Regions from separate parts of the Pseudomonas sp. F2 genome, predicted to be linked through region 1. Evidence: riboswitches for the same ligand, from Rfam matches in the RefSeq annotation. Region 1 holds a riboswitch; the other holds the start of a gene.

The links. Region 1 has a riboswitch for cobalamin ahead of cobO (cob(I)yrinic acid a,c-diamide adenosyltransferase). Riboswitches for the same ligand answer to the same signal wherever they lie in the genome.
Region 2: linked by a shared signal. The riboswitch ahead of AC193Q_RS07790 (CbtB domain-containing protein) and the one ahead of cobO (cob(I)yrinic acid a,c-diamide adenosyltransferase) in region 1 are both predicted to bind cobalamin.

The regions. Positions count from the first base shown of each region.
Region 1 is NZ_CM169904.1:244,047-252,639, forward strand. It holds gene hda (DnaA regulatory inactivator Hda) at 1-424, shown strand, start outside; gene AC193Q_RS01110 (NlpC/P60 family protein) at 651-1,268, shown strand; gene AC193Q_RS01115 (C40 family peptidase) at 1,488-2,024, shown strand; gene AC193Q_RS01120 (PQQ-dependent sugar dehydrogenase) at 2,158-3,471, opposite strand; gene AC193Q_RS01125 (hypothetical protein) at 3,537-4,121, opposite strand; cobalamin riboswitch at 4,286-4,516, shown strand; gene cobO (cob(I)yrinic acid a,c-diamide adenosyltransferase) at 4,598-5,209, shown strand; gene AC193Q_RS01135 (cobyrinic acid a,c-diamide synthase CobB) at 5,206-6,606, shown strand; gene bluB (5,6-dimethylbenzimidazole synthase) at 6,603-7,253, shown strand; gene cbiB (adenosylcobinamide-phosphate synthase CbiB) at 7,250-8,158, shown strand; gene cobD (threonine-phosphate decarboxylase CobD) at 8,151-8,593, shown strand, end outside.
Region 2 is NZ_CM169904.1:1,764,141-1,772,733, reverse strand. It holds gene AC193Q_RS07820 (fatty acid cis/trans isomerase) at 1-587, shown strand, start outside; gene AC193Q_RS07815 (acyltransferase family protein) at 770-1,795, shown strand; gene nfuA (Fe-S biogenesis protein NfuA) at 1,853-2,437, shown strand; gene cobM (precorrin-4 C(11)-methyltransferase) at 2,624-3,370, opposite strand; gene AC193Q_RS07800 (cobalamin biosynthesis protein) at 3,452-3,865, opposite strand; gene AC193Q_RS07795 (CbtA family protein) at 3,862-4,560, opposite strand; gene AC193Q_RS07790 (CbtB domain-containing protein) at 4,572-4,769, opposite strand; cobalamin riboswitch at 4,893-5,114, opposite strand; cobalamin riboswitch at 6,067-6,279, shown strand; gene cobW (cobalamin biosynthesis protein CobW) at 6,378-7,439, shown strand; gene cobN (cobaltochelatase subunit CobN) at 7,443-8,593, shown strand, end outside.

The DNA.
Region 1 (8,593 bases):
CCTTGAACAGTATGAACTGGTCTGTCTCGATGACTTGCAGGTGATTGCCGGCAAGCCGGACTGGGAAGAGGCGATGTTTCATCTGTTTAACCGTCTGCGCGACAGTGGTCGACGCTTGCTGATTGCCGCTTCAACCTCGCCTCGCGAGCTGCCGGTGAAACTGGCAGACCTCAAATCGCGTCTGACGCTGGCGCTGATTTTCCAGATGCGCCCGCTTTCCGATGAAGACAAATTGCGTGCCCTGCAATTGCGTGCTTCGCGACGCGGCCTGCACCTGACCGATGAAGTCGGACACTTTATTCTGACCCGTGGCACCCGCAGCATGAGTGCATTGTTCGACCTGCTCGAACAGCTGGATCAGGCTTCGTTGCAGGCGCAACGCAAGCTGACCATTCCGTTCCTGAAGGAAACCCTCGGCTGGTAGTGCAGCCCTTGAAATCCGCAGGTTTCAGGCGGTTTCGACATATTTCAGGCGCCAGAAAATCCGCTTTTCCGCACGGGGTGCAGACTGCGTATCGAGTCAAATGGGCTTAAGCGCTTAGATGTAAACGAGAAACCGGGAAGTCACAAAAAGATCGATTGAATTTGCAAATGAGGCCGATAGCGGGCATAGTCTCGGCTTCTTTACAACTTCAGCCACGGTCGTGCCCATGCTAAATCGCTTCGCACCCCTCGTGCCTCTCGCACTCGTCACCCTGTTGTTCGGTTGCGCTGCTCATTCTCCAGTTCAAGAGCAGCCTCAACAGGTTAGAAATTCTGCCACTGCCCAGTCTTCCGTTATTTATCAGGAAGAGCTGGCCACCGAAAAAGAACTCGCCGATTTCAACGGCAAGAAGCCCTACGAGCTTCCGGTTCTGGCCGACAGCATCCTCGAACGCGGCATGTCCCTGATCGGTACCCGTTACCGTTTCGGCGGTACCTCTGAAGCCGGTTTTGACTGCAGCGGTTTCATCGGTTATCTGTTCCGCGAAGAAGCCGGCATGAATCTGCCGCGCTCCACCCGCGAAATGATCAACGTGGATGCGCCTCTGGTCTCGCGCGGTAATCTTGAGCCGGGCGATCTGCTGTTCTTCGCCACCAATGGTCGTCGCGGTCGTGTAAGCCACGCCGGGATCTACCTGGGTGACAATCAGTTCATTCACTCCAGCAGCCGTCGCAGCGGCGGTGTCCGCATCGACAGCCTGGGTGACAGCTACTGGAGCAAGACCTTCATCGAAGCCAAGCGCGCCCTCGCGATGGCACCGACCGTGGTCACCGCTCGCAAGTAATTCCCCGTTGTCGCCACGTCCGTGGCGACAAAAACGGATCCCGGCAAGGGAGTAGACCTAGACTTTACAAGGTGAAGTTAAAGTCTTACTTGAAGTTTGCCGTGTAGCCGCTAGAATCCTGTATCTATATTGATGGCAAACCGCCTGCGTGCTCCGCAGGCGGTTTTGTTTCTGTCCATTCGGCAGAGAAAGCCGCAGCCAGATCAGGATGTTCTGCTTATGACGATGTCGGCCCGCCTCACATTGATTTTCTTCGCAGCGCTGCTCAGCGCCTGCGCCAGCCGCACCCCGCCGCCTGCGCCCGTGGTACGCGCTCCGGTGGTGTTCGGGCCCTCCCAAGCTTTTTCGCCCGCTGCTGAGGACGTGCTGTTTCGCGCGCTGGGCCTGGTTGGCACGCCCTATCGCTGGGGCGGCAACACGCCAGACTCCGGGTTTGATTGCAGCGGTCTGATCGGTTTCGTCTACCGCGATGCCGCCGGCATCTCCCTGCCGCGCTCCACCCGCGAGATGATCGTGATGCAGGCGCCGAATGTGGGCAAGGAAGGGTTGCAGACCGGCGACCTGATCTTCTTCGCCACCAACGGCGGCTCTCAGGTCAGCCATGCGGGGATCTACGTGGGGGAAGGTCGCTTCGTGCATGCGCCAGCCACCGGCGGCACAGTGAAGCTGGACAGCCTGTCGAAGGCGTATTGGCAGAAGGCGTATTTGAGTGCCAAGCGGGTGTTGCAGCCGGAGCATCTGGCGCATAACCCCTAGTAAAAAATCGCAGCAATCCTAATGTGGGAGCGAGCCTGCTCGCGAAAGCGGTGTATCAGTCAACTCAATGTAGGCTGACACTCCGCATTCGCGAGCAGGCTCGCTCCCACAGTTGTTTTGTGGCGGGCCCACGTTACTTGGCGGACGACACTCGCCACACCTTGTTCCCCACATCATCGGCCACCAGCAAACCACCTTGCTGGTCAATCACCACGCCAACCGGGCGGCCCAATGCGTTCTCGTCCTTGTCGAGGAAGCCGGTCAGCACATCCACCGGTGCTCCGTTCGGCTTGCCGGCGGTGAATGGTACAAAAATCACCTTATAGCCACTGTGCGGTTTGCGGTTCCACGACCCGTGCTGGCCGATAAACGCGCCTTCCTTGAACTGCGCGGGCAAGTTGTTGCCCTCGGCGAAGGTCAGGCCCAGCGAGGCGGTGTGCGGGCCGACGGCATAATCCGGAGCGATGGCCTTGGCCACCAGATCCAGATTCTGCGGCTTCACCCGCACATCCACGTGCTGACCGTAATAGCTGAAAGGCCAGCCATAGAAGCCACCGTCCTTGACCGAGGTGATGTAGTCCGGCACCAGGTCGCTGCCGATTTCGTCACGTTCGTTGACCGCTGTCCACAGCGCGCCTGTGGTGGGCTCCCACGCCAGGCCGTTGGGGTTACGAATGCCCGAGGCGAAGATCCGGTGATTGCCCGTGGCGCGATCCACTTCCCAGATCGCGGCGCGACCTTCCTCTTTATCCAGACCATTCTCGCCGACATTGCTGTTCGAGCCGACGGTGACATACAGCTTGCTACCGTCCTTGCTGGCGATGACGTTCTTGGTCCAGTGATGGTTCAGCGTACCGCCCGGCAGGTCGGTAACCTTGATCGGCTGTGTGTTGATCTCCGTCGCACCGGGTTCGTAGTGGAAGCGCAGCAGGCGATCAGTGTCAGCGACGTACAAATCGTTGCCGACCAGGGTCATGCCGAACGGCGAGTTGAGGTTCTGCAGAAACACCGTGCGGGTCTCGGCCACGCCGTCGTGATCGGCGTCGCGCAGCAGGGTGATGCGGTTCGGGCTTGGCACGCCGGCACCGGCTTTGCCCATGACTTTCTTCATCACCCAGCCGCGAATACCGCTGCTGTCATCCGGTTTGGGTGGCGCGTTGGTTTCCGCCACCAATACGTCACCGTTGGGCAGCACGTAGAGCCAGCGTGGGTGATCGAGGCCTTCGGCAAATGCAGCCACTTGCGTACCGGCTGCGGCGGTCGGTTTGCCACCTGCAGGCCAGCCGACCGCTGGGGCGATGTTCACCGTCGGGATCAGGGTTTTGTTCGGTTCAGGCAGTTTCGGTGACGGTCCAGTGCCGTCGGAAACTTGCAGGCTGGAGGATTCACCGCAGGCGGCGAGCCCTCCGGCGAGAGCGATGACGAGAGCGAGTCGGGTTTTGCGCATTGCTGATCTTCCCTATGAATGCATGCTTAATCATAGAGAACCCTGCGCACCCGATGGTTCAACCGCTATCCGCGAGCCTCTTTGAACAGCACGGCGATGCCCGGGTGATAATTGCCCGCTTCGCTGCGCAACTTGCGGTAGGCGTAGGGGAAATACCAGGCCACGGCGCAGCAATGCTCCTTTTGCAGGTCGTCGACCATGTCCTGCAGTTCTTCGGGGCTGGCGCTGTGCTGGGCCTTCTGCGGGGCGACGAACAGGCAGCCGAGCTTGAGGTCGCTGGCGAAGCTGATGCGTTTGGCATCGCTGGTGATGTCCAGCAGGGCCTGGGTCAGATTGAGGTTGTTGACCCGCGGCCAGCGCTGGGTAGCCTGGAGGTAGGCGCGGTCTTCGGCCCCGGCGATGAACAGGTCGGCGCGGGCATTGCGCTCGCCGTCCTCGTTCTGTTTGCGGGTGGTGGTATCGCAGAGGGTCACCAGCTCGGCCATCCAGGCCGCAGCGGAAAGCAAGCCGAGATTGGCTTTCTCGTCATGCCAATAGGGCGTGTCGTTGTCACCGCGTACCGCGTTGTAACGGTCAATACAGTCAAACCAGCGTTCAAGCACCGGGCGCAGGAATTCCAGGCGCGGGTTGCTGATGATCATGCCTTGCATCGTCATCATCCTTATTGTTGTGGTGTGCTTTTTCAATCAAAAGCATGGCTCTTTGATATCACTTGTCTCAGTGTGGCACAAGATTGGCGTCAGATAATTGATCGGCGACAGTTATTCGCCCGACGGCCCCCTCTTTAATTGACGCTCCACCCCCAACCCTCTAACCTTCGCGGCTTGTTTCAGGTGCTCTGTGACGCGTGTCGACAGAGTGAAACAGGGAAGCCGGTGAGGGTTGTCTTCAGGTGAAGCACGATCACGATCCCGGCGCTGCCCCCGCAACGGTAAATGAGTGAAAACTGCGCATTGAGCCACTGTGTCGACCGACGCGGGAAGGCGCGCAGTCAGGCGATTCGCCGCTCATGAGCCCGGAGACCGGCCTGATCCATCCAGCGGCATCACGGTGGGCGATGCCAGGCTTTTTGCCGTCTGTTCTTGTGCCTGCCCGCCGTTATCCAGCCTCAACGGAGAGCTCCCCCATGACCGATTCCCCCGAGCGCGACGAACGCCATCTGGCGCGTATGCAGCGCAAAAAAGCCGTGATCGACGAACGCATCGCCAATTCCCCTGACGAGTGCGGCCTGGTGCTGGTGTTGACCGGCAATGGCAAAGGCAAAAGCAGCTCGGCGTTCGGCATGCTTGCCCGTGCCATGGGCCACGGCATGCAGTGTGGCGTGGTGCAATTCATCAAGGGCCGCAACAGCACCGGTGAAGAGTTGTTCTTCCGCCGCTTCCCCGAGCAAGTGCGTTTTCACGTGATGGGCGAGGGTTTCACCTGGGAAACCCAGGATCGCCAGCGTGACATCGCCGCCGCTGAAGCTGCGTGGGCAGTGTCTCGCGAGCTGCTGCGTGATCCGTCGATCGGCCTGGTGGTGCTGGATGAACTGAACATCGCCCTGAAACACGGCTACCTCGATCTGGATCGAGTGCTCAGCGACCTGCAGGCGCGTCCGCCGATGCAGCACGTGATCGTCACCGGTCGCGCGGCCAAGCCGGAAATGATCGAAATGGGCGATACCGTCACCGAAATGGGCATGCTCAAGCACGCCTTCCAGGCCGGCATCAAAGCGCAGAAAGGCGTCGAACTTTGAATCAACCACGTCACTGCCCGGCGGTACTGATCGCCGCGCCGGCCTCCGGTCAGGGCAAGACCACCGTCACCGCCGCGCTCGCTCGCTTGCATCGCAATCAGGGGCGCAAGGTGCGCGTGTTCAAGTGCGGCCCGGACTTCCTCGACCCGATGATTCTCGAACGCGCCAGCGGTGCGCCGGTGTATCAACTGGACATGTGGATGGTTGGCGAGCAGGAAAGCCGCCGCCTGTTGTGGGAAGCCGCCGCCGAAGCCGATCTGATCCTGATTGAAGGCGTGATGGGCCTGTTTGACGGTACGCCATCGAGCGCCGATCTGGCACGGCATTTCGGCGTGCCGGTGCTCGGCGTCATCGACGGCACGGCCATGGCCCAGACGTTCGGCGCATTGGCCCTGGGCCTGGCGCGCTATCAGCCGGACTTGCCGTTTGCCGGCGTGCTGGCCAACCGCGTCGGCACGGTGCGCCATGCGCAGTTGCTGGAAGGCAGCCTCACCGAAGGCCTGCGCTGGTACGGCGCATTGTCCCGGGAAACCGGGATCGAACTGCCAAGCCGCCATCTCGGCCTGGTGCAGGCCAGCGAACTCAATGATCTCGATGTGCGCCTCGACGCCGCCGCCGAAGCCTTGGCCGGCACTTGCGAGGTAGCGCTGCCACCCGCCGTGGAATTCGCCGCGCCTGAAGTGATCCCTGCTGAGCCGCTGCTCGAAGGCGTGCGAATTGCCGTCGCTCGTGACGAAGCCTTTGCCTTCACCTACGGTGCCAGCCTCGATCTGCTGCGGGCGATGGGCGCTGAGTTGAGCTTCTTCTCGCCGATCCGCGATACGCAATTGCCCGAGGCCGACAGTCTGTATCTGCCCGGTGGTTACCCGGAATTGCACCATGTGGCGCTGGGGCAAAACACCGCGATGCTGGATGCGATTCGCGCGCACCACGCTGCCGGCAAACCGCTGCTTGCCGAGTGCGGCGGCATGCTCTATCTGCTCGACGCGTTGACCGATGTCGAAGGCACCCGCGCCGAACTGGTCGGGCTGCTGCGCGGTGAGGCGGTGATGCAAAAACGTCTGGCGGCACTGGCACTGCAAGCGGTGGATTTGCCAGAAGGTTCGTTGCGCGGCCACACCTATCACCATTCCCTGACCAGCACCGAACTGACGCCGATTGCCCGGGGAGTCAGCCCGAATGGCGGGCGCGGGGCGGAGGCGGTTTATCGGGAGGGGCGGATGACGGCGTCGTACGTGCATTTTTACTTTCCGTCGAATCCGGCGGCGATTGCCGCATTGTTTGCGCCAGATCTCAAGGCCGCCATCGCTGGCAAGCCAGCTCCCACAGTGGCCGGTGTCATGCCTGAAGAAACGCGATCCCCTGTGGGAGCTGGCTTGCCAGCGATGGGGCCATGATCGACAACGCCTATTCCGAGGCCGAACGCGCAGCCGTCTACCGAGCCATCGCCGAGCGCCGCGACATGCGCCACTTCACCGGCGGCACGGTCGAGCCGGAGCTGCTGCGCCGTCTGCTGGAAGCCGCGCATCAGGCGCCCAGCGTCGGTCTGATGCAGCCGTGGCGCTTTATCCGCATCAGCGATCGCGCCTTGCGTGGGCAGATCCAGAACCTCGTCGAAGAAGAACGCGTGCGTACCGCCGAAGCCCTCGGCGAGCGCAGTGACGAGTTCATGAAGCTCAAGGTCGAAGGCATCAACGACTGCGCCGAAGTGCTGGTCGCGGCGCTGATGGACGATCGTGAAAAACACATTTTCGGCCGTCGTACGCTGCCGGAAATGGACATGGCCTCGCTGTCCTGCGCGATTCAGAATCTGTGGCTGGCGTCCCGTGCCGAGGGGCTGGGCATGGGCTGGGTGTCGCTGTTCGAACCGCAGGCGCTGGCCGATCTGCTGCAGTTGCCGGCCGGGGCCAAGCCATTGGCAGTGTTGTGCCTGGGGCCGGTCAAGGCATTCTATCCGGCGCCGATGCTGGTACTCGAAGGGTGGGCGCAGGCGCGGCCGCTCAATGAGTTGCTGTACGAAAATTATTGGGGAGTGAGTCAATGAGTGTGGCGTTGTTGAGTGTCGCCGCAGTCGCGCTGGATGCGCTGCTGGGTGAACCGAAACGCTGGCATCCGCTGGTGGCGTTCGGCAATTTTGCCGGGCGCATCGAGCGCCGTTTCAATGCGGGCGGACGTGGCTGGCGCAGTCACGGGGTCACCGCGTGGGTGATCGCGGTGCTGCCGCTGACCTTGCTCGCCACCGCGTTTTCCTGGGCACCGTACGTGGGCTGGATCGTCGAGATTCTGGCGCTGTATTGTGCCCTCGGCATGCGCAGTCTTGGTGAACACGTCGAGCCCGTGGCCAAAGCCCTGCGCAGCGATGATCTGGAAGAAGCACGCAAACGCGTCGGTTATCTGGTCAGCCGTCAGACCAGCGAACTGGACAGCACCGCCGTCGCCCGCGCCGCCACTGAATCGGTGCTGGAAAACGGCAGTGACGCGGTGTTCGCCGCGCTGTTCTGGTTTGTCGTGGCCGGTGCGCCGGGCGTGGTGCTCTATCGCCTGAGCAATACGCTCGACGCAATGTGGGGCTATCGCAACGAACGCTTCGAGCGCTTCGGCTGGTGCGCGGCAAAAATCGACGACGTGCTCAACTACATTCCGGCCCGACTGGTGGCACTGACCTACGCGCTGCTGGGCAACACCCGGCTCGCCTGGAAATGCTGGCGCAGCCAGGGCCCGCAATGGGACAGCCCCAACGCCGGTCCGGTGATGGCGGCTGGCGCCGGTGCGTTAGGCGTCGAACTGGGCGGCCCGGCGATCTATCACGGTGAACTGCATGAGCGTCCGCAACTGGGCGAAGGTGCGCCGGCGGATGCCGATTCGATTGATCGCGGCTGGCAATTGGTCCAGCGCGGGGTATGGTTATGGCTGCTGATTCTCTGCGTGGGGGCTGAATTCTATGCTTGAGCACGGTGGCCGGCTGCGCAAGGCTGCACTCGATTACGGGATTGCCGAGGCCGACTGGCTCGACCTGTCCAGCGGGCTTGCGCCGTGGCCGTTTGCGGTGCCGCAGATTCCGTTGCGCGCCTGGGCACGCTTGCCGGAAGCCGACGACGGCCTGGAGCAGGCCGCGTGTGATTACTACGGTGCTTCGCAGGTGCTGCCGGTGGCCGGTTCGCAAATGGCGATCCAGCTGCTGCCGCGTTTGCGCCGTGCCGGCAAGGTCGGTGTGTTGTCGCCGTGTTATGCCGAGCACGCCGAAGCCTGGCGTCGCAGTGGTTACATCGTGCGCGAAGTGCTGGAGCAGGAAGTGGAATTCTTTCTCGACAGCCTCGACGTGCTGGTGGTGGTCAATCCGAACAATCCCACTGGCCTGAGCCTGACCCCGGCGCGGCTGCTCGA
Region 2 (8,593 bases), 1.5 Mb from region 1:
ACCCGAAATACGACTTCGCCATGCAACTGCTGGCACGCTACGGCGACCTCAATGCGCGGCCGGATCAGATCAACCGCTGTGATGGCGCCTACTGCTCGCGGCCGAACATTGATCCGGCGTTGCAGAACGCCGAACAGGCGCTGAGCCGCCTGACGTCACGACCGGCCGCCGGTCTCAAGGTCATCGACCAATTGCCGGAAGCCACCTTGCTGCGCATCGAAACCCGCAGCGGCAAACGCGAGGTCTACAGCTTGCTGCGCAACCGTGCGCACAGCAACGTGGCGTTTCTGTTGGGCGAATCCCTGCGCTATCAACCGGGACTCGACACCTTGACCATTTATCCAGGCGTGCTCAGCAGTTACCCGAATTTCATGTTCAACATTCCGGCCGCGCAAGTCCCGGAGTTTGTCGATGCCATGGAAAGCGCCAAGGATGCCGATCGCTTCGAGAAAATCGTCGAACGTTGGGGGATCCGTCGCAGTCATCCGCAATTCTGGTTCTATTTTCACGACCTGAGCCAGTACATCCACGAAACCGAACCGGAGGAAGAGGGCGTGCTGGACATGAACCGCTACGAGAATCTTTGATCGTTGAGATCGACCTGCTGTCCCAACTCCAAGCAACACCGCAAAGCCCCTGTAGGAGCTGCCGAGTGCAACGAGGCTGCGATCTTTTGATTCTTTAACAACAAAGATCAAAAGATCGCAGCGTGCCGCAGCTCCTACAGGGGGGGCGGAGGTGATTCAGGAATTGTGCACGGGAGCCGATCATGTTGATTTCAGTGCAGGCCCTGCGCGCGCTTGCCGCGTGGACCGTGGTCTGCCATCACTTCATGCAGATTTTCTTCGACTTCAAGGCGCGCGGCCCGGTCGGGCAGTTCTTCATTGATAAAGGCGCAGTCGGCGTCGATGTCTTCTTCGTCATCAGCGGGCTGGTGATTTTCTTGTCTACCGAAAGCAAGTCGTTGCCTCCGGCGCGGTTTCTGCTGTATCGGCTGTCGCGCATCGTCCCGGCATACTGGCTGTACACGCTGCTGATGGCGTTGCTGGTGGTGTTCGCCCGACCGCTGTTGCCGGATCAGTCGGTGGACTGGGCGCATGTCCTGCTGTCGCTGCTATTCATTCCTGCGCAGAATCCCGGCGGTTATGGGATCTATCCGACGCTGAATGTCGGCTGGACGCTCAATTACGAGATGCTTTTCTATGTGTTGTTCGCCTGTGCGCTGGTGTTCCGCTGGCAGGTGCGCTTGCTGGTGGTTGGCGCGTTGCTGTTTTCGGTTTGTCAGGCGTTTGGCTGGATCAACGAGTTTTACCGTTCGGACATCGTCTACGAATTTTTGCTGGGGATCGGCATTGGCGTGCTCTATCGCCGGGGCTGGATCGGTGCAGGTTTATGGCTGCCGCTGTTGGCGATGGGGGCCGCGTTGACAGCGGTTTACCACCTGACGCCGGCGCCAAGGTTGTTGAACTGGGGGATTCCGAGCGCGGTGCTGGTGATGGCGTGTATGGCACTGGAGCGCTACGTCGAGCACAACCGCGTGATGAAATGGCTCGGTGACTGTTCCTATTCGGTGTATCTGATGCATGTGCTGGTGCTGTCGGTTGGCGGTTTTATCGCGCGGCGTTACGGGGTCAACCCGTATCTGATGTTCATCGTCTGCGCGGTGGCCATCGCTGTGGGGTCGTGGTTGAGCTACGAATGGGTGGAAAAACGCAGCTATCGGTGGCTTAAAGCACGGATCGATGGCGAACCGCTGCGCGTACCCGTCGAGAATCTTTCCCGACAAAAATACTAGGACTTTGTCCGGCGCAATGATTGGCGTAAACTGCGCCCAAGCCTGCGAGGAGTTTCCATGACCGCTATTACCATTACCGACGCCGCCCACGATTACTTGGCCGATCTGCTCTCCAAGCAGAACACCCCGGGTATCGGCATCCGCGTCTTCATCACCCAGCCTGGCACCCAGTACGCCGAAACCTGCATTGCCTACTGCAAGCCGGGCGAAGAAAAACCTGAAGATACCGCGCTGGGGCTGAAAAGCTTCACCGCCTATATCGACTCGTTCAGCGAAGCGTTTCTCGACGATGCCGTCGTCGACTACGCCACCGACCGCATGGGCGGCCAGCTGACCATCAAGGCGCCAAACGCCAAAGTCCCGATGGTCAACGCCGACAGCCCGGTCAACGAGCGCATCAACTATTACCTGCAAACCGAAATCAACCCGGGGCTGGCCAGCCACGGCGGTCAGGTCAGCCTGATCGATGTGGTCGAGGACGGCATTGCCGTGCTGCAGTTCGGCGGCGGCTGCCAGGGCTGCGGCCAGGCCGACGTGACCCTGAAGGAAGGCATCGAGCGCACCTTGCTTGAGCGTATTCCAGAGCTCAAAGGTGTGCGCGACGTGACCGACCACACGCAGAAAGAAAACGCCTACTACTGAGTAAGGTGTTCACTGCGAACATGAAAAACGGCGCCCCGTGAGCGCCGTTTTTTATGTCCTTTTGTAGCGAGGGGATTTATCCCCGATGGGGTGCGAAGCAGCCCAAGAAATGGAACTGCTGCGCAGTTCATCGGGGATAAATCCCCTCACCACAGGTTCTTTATCCAGCCACAAAACTCATCTGACTCAGGGTCTGTAGAGATGTGCATGCCCCGCGCGATACAACGATGACTCGCTGAACACCTCACTGCCCAGCACCCGACCCACCAGAATCAACGCCGTACGCCGAAACCCCTTGGCCGCAACCTTCGCCGCAATGTCCTCCAGCGTCCCCACCACCCAGTCCTGATCCGGCCACGTCGCCCGGTGAATCACTGCAATCGGGCAATCCGCGCCGTAATGCGGCAGCAATTCAGTGATGATTTTCTGCAGATGATTGACCCCCAGGTGAATCGCCATGGTCGCGCCATGTTGTGCCAGATCGCCGAGTTCCTCGCCGGCGGGCATCGCGGTTTTGTCCGCATAGCGGGTCAGAATCACGCTCTGTGACACATCCGGCAGCGTCAACTCGGCGCCAAGCAAGGCTGCACAGGCGGCGGTGGCGGTGACGCCGGGGATGATTTCGAACGGAATATTCAACTCGCGCAGATAACGAATCTGCTCGCCAATCGCACCGTACAGGCTCGGATCACCCGAGTGCACCCGCGCCACGTCCTGGCCCTTGCCGTGGGCGGTTGTGATCAGTTCAATGATCTGCTCCAGATGCAATTCGGCGCTGTTGACCACCGTTTCCGCCTGATGTCCCGCGAGCACGGCGGCCGGCACCAGCGAGCCTGCGTAAATGATTACCGGGCAACTGCGAATCAGTCGCTGGCCTTTGACGGTGATCAATTCCGGGTCGCCGGGGCCGGCGCCGATGAAGTAGACGGTCATGAAGACATCCTGTGAAAAGCGGGGCAGGGCAACGCTTCAGATGAAGATTGCTCATGATCAAACAGGGGGATTATCGGGAATTTACGCAGCGCCGGCCAATGCCAGTGTCGCCTGAGCGTATTTCTGCCGGGAAATCAGCAGCTTTGCCGGTGCCTGAATCAACTGCTCGGCCAGGGCCAGGGCGGCACTTTCCGCCACACCGTAGCAACCGGTGCGCTCATAGGCAATCTGCGAGTGATGGCTCAGTCGCTGCTGGTAAATGGCCAATTCTTCGCTGCTGAAATACAACAGCGGCAGCGCCAGTTGGCTGGCCAGTTCCTGCAGACCGGGTTCATCGCGTTTCAGGTCGATGCTGGCCAGGGCCTTGACCGCCTCGAGTTCTATACGATGCGCCTGCAACGCCTGATCGAGTAACGCGCGCAGCGTGCTGGCCGGGCAGCCGCGCTGGCAGCCCAGGCCGACCACCAGGGTCGGCGCTGCGCGGTCATCGGTCATGCGTGGTATTGACCAGCGCTTTTGCGGCGGAACAACCAGGCGCTGATCAGGCCCAAGGCCAGCCAGAACGCCACGTTGGTCAGCTGCGAAGCGATTTTGAACTGGGCTTCCAAGGCTTCCGGAGCGAGCATCGAATGCACTTCCGGTTGCGGCGCGCCGATCACATGCGGCACGGCGAGGATCGCCACGCCCAGCAGCTTCATCAGCCAGTGACGGCTGAACACGATGAGGGCCAGGCCGACTGCGGTGGAAGCGGCGGTGCCGATCCACCACGTTTGCCGCGACGCCAGATCGGCGGCAGCGGTGCCCGGCAGTTCAGGCGGCAGGCCGAGGGTCGGCGCGAGGACGAAGGTCGCGTAACCGGCCAGGCCCCAGAGCAGGCCCTGCGAAGTTTTGGTCGGTGCACGCAGGGTGTACAGGCCGGCGAGCATCAGCGCGAAACCGACCGCCACCACCAGATTGCCGCCGGTGGTCGAGACCACACGCTGCCAGCCGTCTTCCGGCTCCCAGGCTTCAGCGTCGTGAGTGTGTGCGGCCGTACCGGCGGCGTGTTCGTGAACGGCCACCGGTTCGGATTTTTCGAAAGTTTCAGCCTGCAGAATCAGTGGCGAGACCCAGAAGCTTTGCAGCAACGTCAGCAACAGGGCGGCCAGCAGGCCGGTGAAGCCTGCAGTTTGCGCGATACGCTTGATCATGTCGGCTGGTCTCAGTGGCACGGGAACGCGGCGCTGTGGCGGGTATCGTGAGCGGCGTTGTGCACCGCTTCGATGTGCGAGAAACCGGCGAAGTAAACGAGGCTGGCGCCCAGGATCGACGCGAAAATGGCGGCGGTCAGGCGTTGGCTCAAAGTGGCGGTGCTGGAGATGTTGTCGGTGTTGCTGGCGGTGCTGCTGATGATCGACATGGCGCTTCCCTCTGGAGTGTCAGCGGGTGATATAGAGCGCATGAAAACCCCTGCGAGTCGCGCACGCAGAGGTTCGAACAGCGCCCGCCCACCGCGGGTTTGTTATGTTCAGCGACGCAAAATGCGCGCTGTGTGTTGCGGGCCGGTCTCCGGGCTCACGAGGGGTTGGCGTCAGGCCGACCTGCAAGCATCACCTTCCCATGCCGCAATGGCACAGTGGATTCGACGCTTCGCTCGCTTACCGTTGCGGGGGCAGCACCGGACTGACATGGCTTTGAGTAAAGCACATGATTCACCGGTTTCCCGTTTCACCCTGTGAAGGGCACCCGTAACAAGTTGTGTAGGAGAGCATGGGTTGGGGAAACTAGTCAATTTTGTGGGTGGATCCGTTGCTGCGGTAACGGCCACTTAGGGTTCCGCCCTTACGGCGGGTCACTTTTGGCAAACGCCCCAAAAGTAACCAAAAGGTCTATGCCCTGACGTTCGGCCCTCGCTTAGGCTCGGGTTCCTTCGCTACGGGATTCATCCGGGGGCAGCGCCTACGGTTTGCTTCGCTGCACCTCCTCTCGCTGTGTTTGGCTGCGCCAAACGGTCGCTGCGCTCCCACCCCCGGATAAATCCCTCCACTCAGCCTGCCGACGGGCCCTCAGATCAAGAGCGGTACTCGAGCTAACGCTCATCGTGTTGAGTGGGGCGGCTTCGCCGCATGGGGTGTGCACGAATAAAGTTTTGGAAGCTGGCTTGCCAGCGATGGCGGCCTGACAGCCGACCAAATTTCTAACTGAATACACCCAATCCCCTGTAGGAGCTGCCGAAGGCTGCGATCTTTTGATCTGCTTTGGCTTTGGCTTTGGCTTTGGCTCTGGCTTTTGATGTGGCTTTTGACCTTCAGCCCCTTCGGCAGGCCGAGCGGAGGTGTCCATCAGGGGGGGAGGCGCGCAGCGCCGTGCGGCGAAGCCGCATGCATCGAGAGGAGGTGCAGCGAAGCAAACCGTAGGCGATGCCCCCGGATGGACACCGTAGCGAGGGAACACTGAGCCTCAGCGAAGTGCCGTACGCCGGGGCAAAGCCTTTTGGGTTACCTTTTCGGCGTTTGGAAAAGGTGACTCGCTGTAAGAGCGAAACCGCCAGCGGCGACACCCGCAGAAACGGATATGCCCCCAATCCAAAAAAAACCAGACCCCGTAACCCGAGGTCTGGCAAAAGTGACCCGCCGCAACGGCGAAACCGTAATCAGCAACCCCCGCAGCAACGGATATGCCCCCAATCCAAACATTGACCCATCCTCAACCCATGCGTAGCCTTGCACCTTCGAGGTTCTTCGGCCCACGCCGAAGCTAAGAAGGGAACGCGGTCAAAGCCGCGGCTGCCCCCGCAACTGTGAACGGTGAAGTTCGTTGCCACGCCACTGCCAGCTCAATTCACTGAGCCCGCGGGAAGGCGCAGCGAATGCCAGGTCCATGGCCTGAACACCGTCAGCCAGGAGACCTGCCTCGTGACAGATTTCTCACTACAACCGGGCGGGGTGATCCGGTGGCGAATTCTTCCGCGCGCACGCCCGCAGCGGATCTCGTCCCGTATGCCCGCCACCTTGCCAAAGGGCATACGATGAAAACACTGGCCAAACTCCCCGTCACCATCGTCACCGGTTTCCTCGGCTCGGGCAAAACCACCTTGCTGCGCCATATGCTCGACAACGCTCAGGGCCGCCGTATCGCGGTGATCGTCAACGAGTTCGGCGAGCTGGGCATCGACGGTGAGATCCTCAAGCAATGCACCATCGGCTGCACCGAAGAAGAAGCCACCGGCCGCGTCTACGAACTGGCCAACGGCTGCCTGTGCTGCACGGTGCAGGAAGAGTTCTTCCCGGTGATGCGCGAACTGGTCGCCCGTCGCGGTGATCTCGATCACATTCTGATCGAGACGTCCGGTCTGGCCCTGCCAAAACCCTTGGTCCAGGCTTTCCAGTGGCCGGAAATCCGCAGCGCCTGCACCGTTGACGCGGTGATCACCGTGGTCGACAGCCCGGCCGTGGCCGCCGGGACCTTTGCTGCGTTCCCGGATCAGGTCGATGCCCAGCGCAAACTCGATCCGAACCTGGATCACGAATCGCCGCTGCATGAATTGTTCGCCGACCAACTGGCCAGCGCCGATCTGGTGATCCTCAACAAGGCCGACCAGACCAGCCAGGAAGACCTCGCTCGCGTGCGCGCTGAAGTCGCTGAAGAACTGCCGCCAGCAGTAAAAATCATCGAAGCCAGCAACGGTCGCCTGCCGCTGGACGTGTTGATTGGTCTCGGTGCCGGATCCGAAGAACACATCGACAGCCGTCACAGCCATCACGATCACCACCACGACGGTGATGACGACCACGATCACGACGCCTTCGATTCGATCTCCATCGAACTGCCGCAAGCCGACGAAAGCCTGCTGCTCGACGCGCTGACGCAACTGGTTGTGCAGCACGGCATCCTGCGTGTGAAGGGCTTCGCGGCGATTCCGAACAAGCCGATGCGCCTGTTGGTTCAAGGCGTGGGCACGCGTTTCGACAAGCACTTCGACCGCCAGTGGGGCGCTGACGAAGCGCGCGTCACTCGTCTGGTGTTGATCGGTCAGGAACTCGACGCTGCGCAACTCGAAGCGCAACTGCGCGCCGCGCTCAGCGTTTAAGCCATGCACCTGCTCAGGACCCAGCCCGGCGGTTTCGTGTCGGATGACAACATTGCCGACCTTGGACAAACCCCCGCCGAGCTGGTGATCCTGTGCAGCGGCGACTCCAGCCTGGCGCTGCTCGCCGAAGCGGCGCAGCAACTGCCCGAGGATTACCCGAGCCTGCGCCTGGCCAATCCGATGCAGGTGCAGAATCACGCCTCGGTCGATCTGTATGTCGATGAGGTGCTGCGGCACGCCAAGGTCATCCTGATTTCGTTGCACGGCGGCATCGCCTACTGGCGTTATGGCGTCGAGCGTCTGGTGGAATTGTCCGAGCGCGGGGTGCAGGTGATTCTGGTACCGGGGGATGACCGTCCCGACCCGGAACTCAGTGACCTGAGCACCGTACCCGCCGAAGATCGCGACCGTCTCTGGCAGTTTTTGCGTCAGGGCGGCATGGGCAATGCGCTGGGCTTCTTCCATTGCCTGGCCAACCGCTGGCTGGCGCGCGACTACGCCTGGGGCGAGCCGCAAGCGTTGCCGCGCACGGCGATTTACCACCCACAGAAAAACACCGCCGCACTGAGCGACTGGCAAGCCGAATGGCTGCCCGGTCAACCGGTCGCGGCGGTGTTGTTTTATCGCTCGCATTTGCAAGCGGCGAACACCGCGTTCATTGATGTGTTCTGCCAGCGCTTGCAGGCGGCGGGGCTCAATCCGTTGCCGATCGCCGTCGCCAGCCTGAAAGAACCCGGCTGTCTGTCAGTGGTCGAGGACTGGCTGGATGAGGTCGAAGCTGCGGTGATCCTCAATACCACCGGCTTCGCGCAATCCAGCCCGGAAGCGCCGCACCTGCGGCCGTTCCGGCGCAATATTCCGGTGATTCAGGCGATCTGCGCCCAGGACAACGAGCCGGGCTGGCGCGACAGCGAGCAGGGTCTGGGGCCACGAGATCTGGCGATGCACATTGCCTTGCCGGAACTCGACGGGCGCATCATCAGCCGGCCGATCAGCTTCAAGGATCTGGCCTGGCGCAGCGAGCGCAGTCAGTCCGACGTAGTCTGCTACCGGGCGCAACCCGAGCGCATGGATTTCGTCGCTGAACTGGCCCGGCGCTGGAGCGATCTGGCGCGGCTGCCGAACGCTGAAAAACGCATCGCACTGATTCTCGC